Regions from separate parts of the Desulfitispora alkaliphila genome, predicted to be linked through region 2. Evidence: riboswitches for the same ligand, from Rfam matches in the RefSeq annotation. Region 2 holds a riboswitch; each other region holds the start of a gene.
What was found. A riboswitch is a leader RNA that binds a small molecule or an ion and turns the genes downstream of it on or off. The one in region 2 is predicted to bind cyclic di-GMP.
Positions count from the first base shown of each region.

Region 1: it holds a riboswitch for cyclic di-GMP, as region 2 does, so the genes downstream of both, GGQ84_RS12435 (GspE/PulE family protein) here and GGQ84_RS02015 (diguanylate cyclase domain-containing protein) in region 2, are expected to answer to the same signal.
Region 3: it holds a riboswitch for cyclic di-GMP, as region 2 does, so the genes downstream of both, GGQ84_RS08250 (hypothetical protein) here and GGQ84_RS02015 (diguanylate cyclase domain-containing protein) in region 2, are expected to answer to the same signal.

Region 1 is NZ_JBNPXS010000038.1:10,077-13,355, forward strand. It holds gene GGQ84_RS12425 (PIG-L deacetylase family protein) at 1-580, shown strand, start outside; partial or broken gene GGQ84_RS12430 (ferritin-like domain-containing protein) at 701-1,034, shown strand; cyclic di-GMP riboswitch class II at 1,085-1,170, shown strand; gene GGQ84_RS12435 (GspE/PulE family protein) at 1,217-2,941, shown strand; gene GGQ84_RS12440 (type IV pilus twitching motility protein PilT) at 2,925-3,279, shown strand, end outside.
Region 2 is NZ_JBNPXS010000003.1:75,807-79,085, forward strand. It holds gene GGQ84_RS02010 (EAL domain-containing protein) at 405-833, opposite strand; gene GGQ84_RS02015 (diguanylate cyclase domain-containing protein) at 820-1,446, opposite strand; cyclic di-GMP riboswitch class I at 1,642-1,724, opposite strand; gene GGQ84_RS02020 (hypothetical protein) at 2,018-2,620, opposite strand; gene glmS (glutamine--fructose-6-phosphate transaminase (isomerizing)) at 2,789-3,279, opposite strand, start outside.
Region 3 is NZ_JBNPXS010000018.1:49,833-53,111, reverse strand. It holds gene spoVAD (stage V sporulation protein AD) at 1-954, shown strand, start outside; gene spoVAE (stage V sporulation protein AE) at 968-1,321, shown strand; cyclic di-GMP riboswitch class I at 1,376-1,462, shown strand; gene GGQ84_RS08250 (hypothetical protein) at 1,609-1,917, shown strand; gene GGQ84_RS08245 (rhomboid family intramembrane serine protease) at 1,968-2,645, opposite strand; gene GGQ84_RS08240 (CPBP family intramembrane glutamic endopeptidase) at 2,723-3,268, shown strand.

The DNA.
Region 1 (3,279 bases), on a different contig from region 2:
AGAAATATTTATGGGAGGCACTTTAAAGCTGTTAGCATTAGGTGGAGCTAGAGTAAATGTAGTATGCGTTAGTGATGGGGAAAAGGGAGTCAACAAAATTGACTTGAGAAACACGAGACAAAGAGAGCAAAGAAAAGCTGCTGATATATTAAAGGTATCTAATCTTGAGTTTTTGCACCAACCGGACTTGAAATTGGCTCAGGATAAAAATCTGCTACCTCTTTTGTCTCAAGTAATAAGGCAGGTACAGCCCCAATTAATTTTTGCATTTGACCCAACTTACCCTTTAGGAGTAGTAAGGAGACATCCAGACCACATAGCGGTAGGCAAAGCAGTAGCTAAACTCCATAAAAAACTATATCCCGGAACGGATATCTACTTCTATGCTACATCTAAAGCTAATACAGTTGTAGATATATCTGAAACATTACTTTCAAAGCAGCGAGCATTAAGATGCCATAAAAGTCAGTTGCGTTTCAATGACAGGATTTATAATGAGTTTGTAAAAATCTACGCTAAATATTGTGCTAGAGGTACTAAATTTAAATACAGTGAAGTATATAGGAAAGGTGACACTTAATATAGTGTCTTTTTTTTGTGAAAAAAAATAAAAATTTAAAAAGAGGAGAAGGATTTTAGAAAACTATGAAGAAGCATATAGTAACAGTAACTAATATCAACAATAAATTACAACAAGGAAGTCGAGTGTACTGAGGTTGGAATGTACTTGGCTATGAGCCGTCAAGCGGATAGAGAAGGTTATCCCGAGGTGGCAATCGCTTAGGAGGAAGCAGAGCACGCAGCTAAATTTGCTGAGTTACTTGGTTAAGTGGTCAAAGCGGACACTAAAATTAACCTGCAAATGAGAGTAGATGCAGAATATGGCGCCTGTAAAGGCAAGAAAGAGCTTGCTAAACTGGCAAAAGAACAAAAACCTAGATGCTATCCACGATACAGTTCACGAAATGTGCAAAGACGAGGCTAGACACGGTCAAGCCTTTAAAGGGTTATTAGACAGATTTTTTAATAAGTAAATACTTGGCAGTACCTAAAAGAAGGAATATTTTCTCTTTCAGCGAATTCCTATTAAATGGGAAGCAATGAACCTTAGACTATAACAGTGGTCACTTGGGCTAAGGGGAGCTAGTAGTGAAACCAGCCCACGGCACAATTGCCGTGGGTTTTTAGATGCATGCGAAATGGGAGGGACTATACCTTGGCTAAATGGAAACGGGAGAAAAAGCGATTAGGTGATATTTTAATAGATGGAGGAGTTATTACAGAGCTCCAATTAAAGGAAGCACTAAAGACCCAAAAGCAAACAGGCTTGCGCTTAGGCCATGCCTTAATTCAATTGGGTCTTGTCACCGAAGAGCAAATTGACGAGGTCTTAGAGATTCAACTGGGTTTACCCAGAATAGCATTGCACAAAATGCGCTTAAACCCCAAAATAGTTAAGCTGATAACTGGTACTGTAGCTAGAAACTACAAGGTTATACCTTTTGAAAAGGTTGAAAACAAACTGGGTTTGGCCATGGCAGATCCACTAAACTTAGATGCCATTGACAATATTGAAATGCAAACAGGTCTTACAGTAGAGCCAGCAATTGCCAGTGAAAGGGAAGTAGATCAAGCCATCTCTCGCTTCTTTGGCCTCAGCGATTCGGTAGAGCAGGCCTTTGGAAAAGAGTTAGAGGAGATGGAAAAGGAGGAGCTGACCACAGCTACCCTAGACCTAGATGAACTGTTAAATGCCACTGATGAAGCTCCAATTGTAAAGGCAGTTAATGCCATCATTCACCAATCAATCAAAGAAAAAGCTTCAGATATACATATAGAGGCCATAGAAAAACATGTTCGGGTGCGCTACAGGATTGACGGCATACTGCAAGAAATGATCCACCTGCCAATAAAGACTCATGCGGCCTTGGTATCGAGAATCAAAATCATGGCAAATATGGATATTGCAGAAAAACGTAGACCTCATGACGGTCGAATTCAGATAAAAGTGGCAAAAAAGAGCATCGATCTCCGCATCTCCACTTTGCCCACTGTATATGGTGAGAAAGTAGTTATCAGGATTTTAGATAAATCAGATGCCCTCTTTACCATAGATCAACTGGGAATGCAAAAAAGTGTACAGGAGCGATTTGAAAAAATGCTCAAACAAACCTTTGGTATCATTCTCATAACTGGACCTACGGGAAGTGGTAAGACTACAACCCTTTATGCTGCGTTAAATAGCATTAATGAAGTTGGTGTAAATACTGTCACAGTAGAGGATCCAGTGGAGTACATGCTAGAGGGGATCAATCAGGTTCAGGTAAACACAAAGGCAGGCCTGACCTTTGCAACTGGATTGCGCTCTATTTTGCGCCAGGATCCGGACATCATCATGTTGGGTGAAATAAGGGATAAAGAAACAGCAGATATTGCAGTGCGAGCAGCAACTACTGGACACAAGGTGCTTTCCACACTGCACACAAATGATGCAGCTAGTACGATTACCAGGCTCTTTGATATGGGCTTAGAACCATATCTAGTTGCCTCATCCTTAGCGGGTGTGGTAGCTCAGCGACTGGTTCGCAGAATCTGTCCACAGTGTAAAGTGAGATACAATTTAGAGCCGGAAAGTCCATGGCGAACATATTTAAGTGCCCCACCAGAGCAAGAAGTGATATTATATAAAGGAGAGGGCTGTAGCTATTGCAACAATACAGGCTATCGAGGCAGAATTGCCATTCAGGAGGTTATGCCCATAACAAAGGAAATGCGGCAGGAAATTGCACTTAGAGTTACTTCAGATATACTTCAATCACTAGCTCGAGAAGCGGGTATGATTACATTAAAGGAAGACGGAATTCAAAAATCATTAGAAGGCATTACCACAGTGGGTGAAGTAATTCGGGTGGCCTTCAGTTCAGATGAAGAAAAGGAGTGAGACTATGGAGGTTAAAGAGCTGATAAAATTAGGTATTAGCAATGGAGCTTCAGATATTCACTTGACAAAAGGGGTTTGTCCTCACTTTCGAATTGACGGTGGAGTCAAGCCTGCAGGGAAGATAAATCCTGCCTTTGATATAGAGCTGGAGTCGCACCATTTGGAAGAGATCATGAAAGAATTGACCAGTAAGGAGCAGCAGGAGCAGCTACAGGAGCGAGGAGAGATTGATTTTTCTTTTTCCCTGCCAGGAAATGCGCGGCTTCGAGCTAATGTATTTAAGCAAAAGGGCACCATTGCCCTAGCCCTGCGAATTATTCCCAGTAAGATTTTGACTA
Region 2 (3,279 bases):
TCCGGCTTTCTAACTATTTTTAAATTTTGCTCTCCTCTAAATAATTCACAGATTTTGTAACAAAATATTCTCTTTTCTAAAATCAACAATATCATGCTTATTAGTTCAACAAATCCGTAGTTTTGCTATAACCCTGCACCTCCAGTAAATGAAGAGTTTATCTCCCAGATTGGTTAAGTTCACCCCTTTTCCTTAAAAAGTTCTCTGTTCTTTAATTGAATTAATCAAATAAAAAAAACACCCTTAAAGGCGCCCGGAAAACGTATTCGCAGTATATACCCCGGCAATCTGGCAATCGGAAGATAGAGAAGTTGTATTTTATTGCATTTGTAGACAGGATTATTGGGAGTTGTGTGCTATATGGGGTTAACAAATATTCGGTCCTAAAGAAATACGTTTCCTTACTAACATAGACTATCAGGTTTTAGAAAAAGTCTTTCTGCATCTTGAATATTCAGAGGTTTACTGAAAAAATACCCCTGAGCATAATGACACCCAGTATTTTTTATATGCTTATATTGTTCCTCTGTCTCTATTCCTTCAGCAACGACCTGAATTCCTAAGCTTTTCGCAAGCATAACGATACCCACTATTACTTTCATGCTTAATGATTCTTGATATTTATCACACAAGGACTTGTCCAACTTAATTAAATCAATAGGGAGATATGTTAAATAGTTTAATGATGAGTACCCCTTACCAAAATCATCCAAAGATATTTTTACTCCAATCTCTTTTAAACGATTTAAAAATTCAATAGTCATCTCTTCCTTTTCAATAAAAAGGTTTTCAGTAATTTCGATTTCTATATATGAAGGGTCAATTGTAGCCATAAACAGCCTCCCTTGTCACCCACCGTCCTATTTTAATAATCAAACCAACTTCTTCGGCAATTGGAATGAATTTAGCTGGCGAGATGTTTCTTCCATTTATTCGAAGCAATACTTCAAACCCTGTTATATTAACATCATCCACGCAAACCTTAGGCTGATACAACATTTTAAAGTCGTTTTTCAGTAATGCTTCGTGTAGCCATTTTTCTATCTGTTTCTTCTCATCTAATTGGGCCCCCATAGTGTTGTTATAAAATGCATAACTATTATGGGGTTCTGTTTTGACACTTCGAACTGCAAAATCAGCATACCGAATCAAATTTATAGGATTACTACTATTTTTCGGATATAATGCAATACCTATTGAGCATCTTATATTAAATCCTTTCTCTTCAATCTGTATTAATGTCTTGATTTTTTCATATTCACATGTATTTTCGTAAAGAAGTATAAACTCATCTCCACTAAGCCGATAAACTGATACCTGGTGACTTTCTAGTTTTTGCAAAATCTGAGCAACTTTGATCAGCACTTGGTCTCCAAAAATATGGCCATAACTGTTATTAAAATACTGAAACCTATCAATATTAACTATAATAACAGCACCCTTGATTAATGCTAATTAGCTCATTTAACTTTTCAACAAAAAAGTATCTGTTAGGCAACCCTGTTAAGTTGTCATGCTTATTTATACATCTTATAAATATTTCACTCACGGTTATCCCCCATTAGATATACTCTGCAAATGTATTCCCACAAAAAAAAGGAACCATAAAGGCTTCCAGGTAAACAGTATACTGCAAATAACCTCGGCAATCTGGCAATCGTAGCTTACGCCTTAGACCCATGATTTTGCGTCCCACCCTTTCGAGTGGTTTGCCTTTATCAATAGTTATACTTCGCATATTTAAAATATCACCAAATGGTACTTTAGTCCTGTTTCGTGCACACATAGCAATATACCATATTTTTGTTTTTATATCAATATTTTCTTTAAAATGATTCCCCATCACATAATACATCAACTGTGCCACATCATATAGAGAATGTGTCGCAAGAATTTCTAATTGCGTCCACATCTTGGTTGAAATCTGCAACAATGGCTTTCTAATTCCTCCTGTTTTTATCGATAAATAAGAATGATGTGTCATGCGAACCTCCTAAGATAACGCTCATACTCTGTATCAATAGTTAATTTCCCAAAAAGACTCTTTCAGCGCCAAATTCGCCTCTACATTGTATATGCCGTTATAAGAAACAAACTTCCAGTCACCATCATGACTGCGTTTAGTAAAGATATATTCCAAATACCAGTCTTTTAGCTTGTCGTCGCTACCTGAATATTCCTTTCGGATTACTAATGTACTAAAATGTGTAGTACATTCCCCAGTATCTTCTGAGGTTTCGCATGTCCGTTCTTCTGTTGCAGAAACGACATAAACACCTTCGTGATAAATTGTTGGGTGAATATAACTGTTTCCTAAAGAAAGTGTTTCTAAACTGCTGTTTTCCCAGTCTGCTCCATCAGTCATTGCTATCGTTATAATATTTTTGCCAGCATAACTAAGGACTTCGTTGAATCGTGCAATCAACTTTTCTGCATCGCTTCGTAATATTACATCCTGTGTCTGTAACCAAGCACTCAGCCATTCAACTTCGTCAATCAGAACTGTCGCTTCTTGAATATCGTAATCATATACGACTGTCGGTGCCGCATTTCTTGAGCAGCCACTTGTTAAAGCAATTAATATCATTAATCCCAGTAACAACATATTCTTTATCTTCATATAAGCTTCCCTCCTTGCTGAAAATATTATTAATCTTTGTTTCACATTGACCATCAAATGTAGTTTAGCAAACATTTTAGCGAAATTATAGAATGATTAGAATAAAACTACCAAAAAAACCTCACTCTATCAAGTGAAGTTTTTTTGATATAAATATTGCGATTGTATTTACTCCACAGTCACACTTTTAGCTAAATTCCTCGGTTTATCCACATCTTCTCCCCGTTCAACTGCACCGTAATAGGCTAATAACTGTAGTGGGATTACTGTCAATATAGGTGCTAATAATGTGGTTGTTCGAGGCAAGTAGATAACTTGATCTACAACCTTTTCTATTTCTTTTCTACCTTCAAATGCGATTGCTGTAACAAAAGCATCCCTAGCTTTTACCTCTTTAATATTGCTTACTGTCTTCTCATATATATCCTCTTGAGTTACCAATGCCATCACAGGTATCCCAGGCACAATCAGTGCTAATGTCCCATGTTTCAGTTCACCTGCCGCATAGGCCTCTGCATGAATATAGGAAATTTCTTTTAGCTTCAAAGATCCTTCTAAAGCTACAGCATAGTCTAGACTGCGACCGATGAAGAAGGAATCGTCCCAAGCCACAAATTCTTTAGCTAACTTTTGTATTCTCTCCTCGTCCTGTAAAACAA
Region 3 (3,279 bases), on a different contig from region 2:
AGTACAGGTGTTGTGGGAGGCCCTTTTGAAGGGAAAGGAAACCTAAGCGACAGTTTTGATATATTATATGACAATATCTGGATGGACCAAAAGAGTTTTGAAAAGGCTGAAAAGTTAATGCTAGAAGATGCTTGTCAAAAGGCTTTGGATAAGGCTGGAGTAAAAAAGCAAGATGTGAATTTTTTTATTGGTGGGGACCTAATGAATCAGATTATAAGTAGTAGTTTCGCAGCTAGAACCCTGGAAATACCCTACGTTGGTATTTTTGGAGCCTGTTCAACATCTATGTTAGGGTTAGCCGTGGCAGCTCAGTTTGTGGAAAGTGGAGCTGCAAGGTATGCAATCACTGGTACGTCTAGCCACAATAGTTCAGTGGAAAAGCAATTTCGCTACCCTACAGAGTACGGGGGGCAAAAACCCCCGACCGCACAGTGGACTGTTACTGGGGCCGGCGCGGCACTTGTTGCTCCTGAAGGCGATGGACCAAGGGTTACAAAAGCTACTATCGGAAGAATTGTAGATATGGGATTAAAGGACCCCTTTAATATGGGGTCGGCAATGGCTCCTGCAGCGGCTGAAACCATCCAAGCACACTTTAGAGAAACAGGCCTTGACCCTAGTCACTATGATGTGATAGCTACAGGAGACTTGGGAAGAGTTGGGCACAAGATTTGTGCCGATTTATTAGCAGAAAGTGGGACACCACTTCCTGAAGATCAGTTTACCGACTGTGGGACACTAATATACAGAGAGGATCAGCCTGTGTTTGCGGGAGCCAGTGGGTGTGCCTCAGCGGCAGTGGTTACCTATGGACATTTTATGGAATGGTTAAAAACTGGAAAAGTAAAGCGGATACTGGTGGTCGCCACGGGAGCGCTCTTATCTCCATTATCCTATCAGCAAAAAGAGAGTATTCCTTGTATTGCTCATGCAGTCTCTATAGAAATGGATTAAGAGGTGAATTAATATGGAACAATTTTTCTGGGCTTTTGTTGTGGGAGGAGCAATTTGTGTAATCGGACAGGTGATGCTAGATGTTTTTAGATTAACCCCAGCTCACACATTAACTACACTAGTGGTTGCAGGAGTAATCCTAGGAGGCTTAGGTCTCTATGAACCTTTAATAAAGTTTGCTGGTGCTGGTGCCACAATTCCCATTACTAGCTTTGGGAACTCACTTGTCAAAGGAGCGCTAAGTGAAGCTGAAATGCATGGACTAGTGGGAGTAATTACTGGAATATTTGAAGTGACCAGTGCAGGTATATCTGCAGCTATTATATTCTCGTTCATAGCCGCATTAATTTTTAAAGCTAAGGGCTAAAAAAAAGTTGAAATTAATCTAAATATTGGTTAAAATGAAAGTGGCAAATTAATATTCTGTCAAAGGCAAAACTGTTGAAAGGCAGTGACGCAAAACTATAGGGTCTAACGTCGTAAATGACTAAGACAGCCAGTTGCCAAAATATCAAAAGAAACAGATTAAGGCTATATACATGTGTATGGCTGCATTAATCTGTTTTCCTTTTGCCACAAAGGAGGGAAACTCTAGACATAATTAATTATTAAATCACCAATAGGAGCAATAAAAACTAAGGGGGAGTACGTCTTTTGAATATTACAAACTACTTTGACACAGACAAACACAACGGGAAAACATACATAAAGTTTAAAGTAAAGAGAAGGAATAACGGTGTTAAGTGTGATGCAAAACTTTTTCTAGGAAACAACTTATTGATTATAGAAAATCAGAAGTTTTTACTATCAGATGCGGAGGATTTGAGGAGAATTCAGAGAGATTTCCAAAAAAGAATTATAACTGCTAAAAAGGAACTAAAACTATATCCCTATGAAATAAAACACTATTTGCAGCGTATTTCTCAGTTTAAAACAATGGGAAGCAGGATAGCAGCGATATAAGTACTATAAACTGTGGTTGACTGTAATAATTGACCACAGTTTTTTTGTATTCACCTAACTCTAACTTGTTGCATGTAGCGGAATGCTATCATAGCTCCCACTGCAAAACCTCCAATATGAGCCCACCAGGCTACTGGTTGTGTTCCCTGGGTAGAGCTTAACACATTAATAAATTGAAGAACAAACCATAGGAATAAAAAGTATACAGCTCTAATTCTAGTGACTGTAAAAATAAAGCCTAAAAATACCAAAGCTTGTACCTTGGCTTTAGGGTACAATAGAAAGTAAGCACCGAGGACACCTGCAACTGCCCCACTAGCACCAATAGTTGGAACTGTTGAAGTGGGATTGGTCAGAATATGAAAAAAGCTTCCGGCAACTCCTGCTGTGAGGTAAAAGACTAAAAAGCCTAGATGTCCTATTCGATCTTCAATATTATCACCAAATACCCACAAATAAATCATATTTCCAAACAGGTGAATAATGCCTCCGTGTAGAAACATAGCAGTGAAAAGTGAAATAAAGGGGAAAAGGCCTCCCAGTAATATCTGAAAAATAGATATCCCTGTGAAATCAGCAGGTACCACTCCGAAAAGATTTATTAAATTGTGAAGTTGATTCTCAGATAAGGTAAACTGGAAGATAAAAACTATAACATTTATAACGATTAAAGAAATTGTCACATAAGGCGTTGACTCTGAAGCGATGCTATCCCTAAGTGGAAACAAAGTATTGACCTCCTTAGATAAAGCAAATGGTATATAAAATACTATCTTTAGTATGCTACTGAATAGAGGGATGATACATGAGAAATAATTTAATAGTTACTGCAGTTTTATTTCAGGCAATATTAATAGCTGCAGCACAGCTTATATATTATTTTGCTTTTGGAGCAAACATATTCGAAAACACAATAATTGGGCTGAGTCAAGTGAAGAATTATTTTATAGGGACTTTTGCTGGATTTGGCGTTTTTGTGCTTGTTTATCTGCTTTATCTGAAATTACCTAGCTTTCGGGCGTGGGGGCAGCGACAAGTAATGCCGATGCTCAAGAGTTTTTCTACATCAGAGCTTTTAATTATGGGTATTACAGCAGGAATTGCAGAAGAAATCTTATTTAGAGGTGCACTACAACCAATACTGGGTATCTTTATTACCAGCTTGTTGTTTGGAATTGTACACTATTGGTTTAAAAAAGAATTGCTGCCTTATGGGATTGCGGCTTTTTGCATTAGCATTTTGTTAGGGTGGAGTTATGAGGTAAGTGGCAATTTGATAGTACCTATTGCTATTCATTCGGTATATAATGTATCGGTAATATTGGCGATAGGTCGAGGACTTTTTGATTAAATTGTAAGGAT